Pseudoxanthobacter soli DSM 19599: one gene and its partner. Each later gene encodes a partner of the first gene's protein in a complex. Links are inferred from orthologs where the notes say so. Each region holds a gene or a part of one and is shown in the gene's direction. Other genes may lie near its edges.

The links. The genes of interacting proteins can lie anywhere in the genome.
Region 2: the proteins of tsaD (region 1) and tsaB are in contact, whole or in part, in a solved structure (PDB 4WQ4), measured with the Escherichia coli proteins. The link is inferred for Pseudoxanthobacter soli DSM 19599 from one-to-one orthologs.

What each region holds. Positions count from the first base shown.
Region 1 is NZ_FRXO01000003.1:111,190-114,016, reverse strand. The notes cover bases 69-2,827. They hold tsaD (tRNA (adenosine(37)-N6)-threonylcarbamoyltransferase complex transferase subunit TsaD), read left to right. Parts: upstream 69-789; coding sequence 790-1,866; downstream 1,867-2,827. Other genes in these bases: BUF17_RS08145 (NAD(P)H-dependent glycerol-3-phosphate dehydrogenase), read left to right, coding at 1,945-2,827; hemC (hydroxymethylbilane synthase), read right to left, coding at 69-552. In the rest of the region: more of hemC, read right to left, coding at 1-68.
Region 2 is NZ_FRXO01000003.1:487,215-490,006, reverse strand. Bases 1-2,724 are described here. They hold tsaB (tRNA (adenosine(37)-N6)-threonylcarbamoyltransferase complex dimerization subunit type 1 TsaB), read left to right. Parts: upstream 1-872; coding sequence 873-1,577; downstream 1,578-2,724. Other genes in these bases: BUF17_RS09725 (Fur family transcriptional regulator), read left to right, coding at 2,702-2,724; BUF17_RS09730 (GNAT family N-acetyltransferase), read left to right, coding at 1,785-2,474; BUF17_RS09740 (DUF992 domain-containing protein), read left to right, coding at 294-773; BUF17_RS09745 (pyridoxal phosphate-dependent aminotransferase), read left to right, coding at 1-33. Also shown: more of BUF17_RS09725, read left to right, coding at 2,725-2,792. UniProt on the Escherichia coli protein: Required for the formation of a threonylcarbamoyl group on adenosine at position 37 (t(6)A37) in tRNAs that read codons beginning with adenine.

The sequences.
Region 1 (2,827 bases):
GATCTCGGTGGCGACCTCCTCCAGTCCAAGCCGCTTCAGACCCGCGAGCGCCAGCAGCGTGGCGTCGACCACGCCCGCCCTGAGCTTGGCGAGCCGCGTCTGGACGTTGCCGCGGAACACCTCCACGCGAAGATCCGGCCGAAGCCGGCGCAGCAGCGCGCCGCGCCGCAGCGAGGCGGTGCCGACCACGGCGCCCGCCGGAAGGTCGGCGAGGGTGCGGCCGTCGATCGTGACGAGCGCGTCGCGCACGTCCTCCCGCTTCAGGTAGCCGGCAAGGCCGAGACCGGCCGGCAGCGCAGTCGGCATATCCTTGGCGGAATGCACGGCGAGGTCGAGGCGCCCGTCATCAAGCGCGTCCTCGATTTCCTGGGTGAACAGGCCCTTGCCGCCGATCTCCGTCAGCGGCCGGTCGGTGATGCGGTCGCCGGCCGTGGACATCACGACGATATCCGTCTCCACCCCCTGGGCGGCGAGGGCGGCCTCGACCATATGAGCCTGGGCGAGCGCGAGCGGGCTTCCGCGGGTGCCGATGCGCAGCTTATTCGTTTGCACGTGCCGGGGTCGATTTGTTAGGGCCTCGGGCGAGGCGCCGTGTTGCGACAAGAGCGGCGTTCGCGCTATGCGCGACCGTCAGGTGCGCGCACGACGCAGGACGTCGCGAGTGGCGCAACTTGGAACGGGCGCCGTGCCCTTGTCCACCTCGGATCTTTCCCGGGGCCGGCATCCCGGCATGGTCGAGTGGACGGGCGTCTGCCGCCGGGGTGCGGCGGACGGCATCGAGGAGCAGTCATGATCGTTCTCGGCATCGAGACGAGTTGCGACGAGACGGCGGCCGGAATCGTGCGCCGCGACGCAGACGGCGCGGGCACCGTGCTGTCCAATGTCGTTCGCGCGCAGCTCGAGGATCACGCCCCCTACGGCGGCGTGGTGCCTGAAATCGCTGCCCGCGCCCATGTCGCCCTGCTCGACCGCGTGGTGGCGGAGGCCGTGTCTCAGGCCGGCATTCCGCTTGCCGACATCGATGCCGTGGCGGCCACCACCGGCCCCGGCCTCGTCGGCGGGCTGATGGTCGGCGCCATGACCGGCAAGGCCATCGCCTTCGCCGCCGGCAAGCCGTTCGTCGCCGTGAATCATCTCGAGGCCCACGCGCTGACGGCGCGGCTCACCGACCATGTGGCGTTCCCCTATCTGCTGCTGCTCGTGTCCGGCGGCCACACCCAGATTCTCGCGGTGCGCGGCGTCGGTGACTACGAGCGCTGGGGCACCACCATCGACGATGCGCTCGGCGAGGCATTCGACAAGACGGCGAAGCTTCTCGGCCTCGGCCATCCCGGCGGCCCGGCGGTGGAACGCGCCGCGGCCTCCGGCGATGCGACGCGGTTCACCCTGCCGCGACCGCTGATCGGCCGCGCCGGGCTCGATTTCTCGTTTGCGGGGCTCAAGACCGCGGTGCGGCTCGCGGCCGAACGCGCGGCGCCGCTCTCGCCCGCGGACGTCGCCGATCTCTGCGCCTCGTTCCAGGCGACGGTCGCCGGCATCGTCGCTGCGCGTGCCCGGGATGCGCTCGTCCGCTTCCGCGCCGAAACCGGCGTCGCGGAACCGGTCCTCGTGGTGGCCGGCGGCGTCGCCGCCAATGGCGCCATCCGTTCCGCGCTGCAGGCGGCGGCCGCTCAGGCGGGCGGCACCTTCGTCGCTCCGCCGCTGGCGCTCTGCGGCGACAACGGCGTGATGGTCGCCTGGGCCGGCGCCGAGCGCATGGCGCTAGGCCTCGAAGACGGGCTCGACGTCCCGGTGCGGGCGCGGTGGCCGCTCGACCAGCGGGCGGTGCCGGTCGTCGGCCACGGCCGCCTCGGAGCCAAGGTCTGATGCGCGCGGTGACCCTTGCAGCCCAAGCCGGTCCCCGGTGTCTCGCCGGTCGCGATGGCCGCCAAGTGGAGGTCGCCGATGACGCATCCTGAACCGGCGCCGCAGGTCGAGACCGTCGGCATCGTCGGCGGTGGGGCGTGGGGCACAGCGCTCGCGCTCGCGGTGGCCCGCGCCGGGCGGCGGCCGCTGTTGTGGGCGCGCGATCCCGCGACCGTCACGGCCATCAATCTCTCCCGCGAAAACCCGCGCCATCTCCCGGGCATCCGGCTCGATCCGCCGGTCGCGGCGACCCTCGATCTCGACGAGGCGGCCGGCTGCGACCTCGTGGTGCTCGCCACGCCCGCGCAGACGACCCGGGCCGTCGCGGCCGACCTCGCGGGCCGGCTGCGGCCGGGAACCCCCGTCGTGCTTTCCGCCAAGGGCTTCGAGGCCGGCACCGGCCGGCTTCTCGCCGACGTGCTCGCCGAAGTCGCGCCCGCCGCGGTGCCGGCGGTGCTTTCGGGACCGAGCTTCGCGGCCGACGTCGCTCGGGGCCTTCCGACCGCCGTCACCGTCGCCGCCGCCGATATCGGGATGGCCGATGCCGTTGCCGCCGCCTTCGCCGGCCCCTCGTTCCGCCCCTACGCCTCCGACGACGTCATCGGTGTCGAGGTCGGTGGCGCGCTGAAGAACGTGCTCGCCATCGCGAGCGGCGTTGTGGTCGGCCGCGGCCTCGGCGCCAGCGCCCAGGCCGCGCTGGTCGCCCGCGCCTTTGCCGAACTCGTCCGCCTCGCCGTTGCCCTCGGCGGGCGGGCGGAGACGCTCACCGGCCTGTCGGGGCTCGGCGACCTGTTCCTCACCACGTCGAGCCGGCAGTCGCGCAACTTCGCCTACGGCATCGCGCTCGGTGAAGGCCGCGCGGTCGAGGGACCGGACGAATCCGGCCCTCTGGTCGAAGGCGCCAAGACCGCTCCGGTCGCCG
Region 2 (2,792 bases), 380 kb from region 1 along the record:
CGCATCCAGCGCTTCTGCGGCAACCTGCGCTGATCCAGTCGTTTCGGCCGGCGGTCGTGGCCGCCGGCCGGTGCAACCTGAAGCGCGCCTTTGCGGATTATCATGGCCCGCGCCCTGCAGATGCCGCACGCTGGCCGCCGTGTGCCATCCATTTGCAAGCACACGATCTTTTCGGAAAATCCGGTTCCCGTCTTCCGGGTGCCTGTTCTAGAAATCGCATCGCGTCCGTTGTGCCGATTCCGGATGACCCGGCGGCGGAGCGCCACGATCAACCTGCGAAGGAGTTCACCTCCATGACGATCCGCCTTGCGACCGCAGCCCTCGTGGCCGCCGCCCTGCTCACCACGCCCGCCCTCGCCCAGGAAAAGCGCGTGAACGTCGGCGTGCTGACCTGCAAGGAAGGCACCAATGTCGGCTTCATCGTCGGCTCGACCACCAAGCTCACCTGCGAGTTCAAGCCTGCCGGCGGCGGCAAGGTCGAGCACTATGACGGCCAGATCTCGCAGTTCGGCGTCGATATCGGCGAGACCAAGGCGACGCAGATCGTATGGGGCGTGTTCGCGCCCTCGACCGGCGGCCTTGCCCCGAATGCCCTGACCGGCGAATATGGCGGCCTGACCGCCGAGGCGACGGTGACGGTGGGTCTCGGCGCCAACGTGCTGATCGGCGGCTTCTCGCGCTCGATCGCGCTTCAGCCGCTTAGCACGCAGGTCCAGGAAGGCTTCAACATCGCCGCCGGCATCGCCGCGCTGAAGCTGAAGCCCGCGGCCTGATCCGGCTTGCCGTCCGGCGCGGCCACGGGCGAGCCGGACGGCAACTGAACGATGGAGCACATCCGTGCTTCACGCGCGAAGCACGGGGGTGCTCCGAACATGCGCATCCTGGCCCTCGACACCGCAGGCTCCGCCGCCTCGGTCGCCGTGCTCGATCTCTCCGGCGGCGTTGCCGCAGCGGGCGAGCGGCTGGTCGTACGGTTCGATCCCTCCCCCACCGGCCATGCCGAACGGCTGATGACGATGATCACCGAGGCGATCGGCGATCTGTCGCTGGTGCCGGCGGATCTCGACCGGATCGCCGTGTCGCTCGGCCCGGGAAGCTTCACCGGTGTGCGGATCGCGGTCGCGACCGCCCGCGGGCTCGCCTTTGCGCTGTCGCGCCCCTTGATCGGCGTCGGTTCGCTGGAGGCGATCGCCGCGGCAAGCCGTGCGGCCCATCCCGGCCTGCCGGTGATCGCCGCCATCGATGCCAAGCGCGACACCCTCTATCTTCAGGGCTTCGACCATGCCGGCGCGCCGCTCGGCCCGGCGCGGGCCGTTCCGCTCGCCGAAGCCGCAGCGCTGGTGCCCGCGGGTGCGGTTCTGACCGGTTCGGGGGCCGATATCCTGGCCGATCTCTCCCGCCGCGCCGGGCTCGCTACCGGGCCGGTCGAACCGGGCCGGATCGTGGAGGCCGCTACCATCGCCCGGATCGCGGCCGCGCGGACACCCGAACCGGTGGCGCCGGAGCCGATCTATCTGCGGCCGCCCGACGCCAAGCCGCAGAAGCGGCTGCCCGGCTTGCTGGCGCCCGGCAGCTAGCGCGGTTTCCTTCAGACGCGCGGCGATCCGAACGGGACACGCCGCGCCGGTCGTCGTATTTTTCCAGTGCCCTCACCGGGCCGGCCGCTTGAACACCAGGGCGGATCGGTCCTATCCAGCGGCAGAGGCCCTTCCAAGCGCACGGAACGGGCCTCGAAAGGATCGCTTCTCAACGGAGCGGACAGCCACGTCCCGGAGACCATCGCCATGGCAGACGAATCGCCCCCGCCGCCTTCAGGCCCGTGGTGGAAGACGTCGTCCTGGTCGCCGCTGTCGTGGTCGGCGTCCTCCTGGCCGATGCTGACGTGGGATTACTGGTCCGCGCCCTCTGCCACGCGTGCCTCGGATCCCGTCGATCCCGCCCCGGCCGGATGGTGGTGGGCGGATCTCGGCCAGACCGGGCTCTGGTCGTTCGCGGACTGGCGTTTCGCCCGCGAACCGGTGATCGAGGCGGCGGAGGACGCCGACCTTCCCGATCTCGCCGACATCCACGCGGCGTCTTTCTCGCAGACCTGGAGCGAGGACGAGATCGCGGCCCTGATGGGAGGCGCGGGGGTGTTCTGCCTCGTCGCGCGGCGCGGCACGCCCTACGGAACCCGCCGGCCGATCGGCTTCATCATGATGCGGTCGGTGGCCGGCGAGGCCGAGGTGCTGACCATCGCGGTCCATCCCCATCATCGCGGCGCGGGCATCGGCGGGCTCCTGACCGATGCGGCGCTGCGCCGGCTCTATGTGGACGGCGTCGCCTGCGTCTTTCTGGAGGTGGACACGCAAAATGCGCCCGCGCTGGCTGTTTATCGCCGGCGCGGCTTCGTTCAGGTCGGGCAACGGCCGGGCTATTATGCCCATGCTGCCGGACAGGGACATGCGCTTGTCTTGCGTTGCGATCTCCGTTAGCCCATGGCTTTGTAGCGAAGTAGACTAATTCGAAAGTACCTCGACCTGCCAACGGACCCGCTATTTCCGCCCCCCGAGTGACGCGGGAAACAGTAGGGACCGGATGCATCGGCGTCGAACCGCGACGGGAGCTGCGAGCCGTGACCAATCAGACCCACATCCTCAAGACGGCCGCCTCGACGGGTCCTGATGCCCAGCCGCTCGAAGCGCTCTGCGTCGCCAAGGGAATGCGTATGACCGACCAGCGGCGGGTGATCGCCCGCGTGCTGGAAAGCGCCGACGACCATCCCGACGTGGAGGAACTCCACCGCCGCGCCA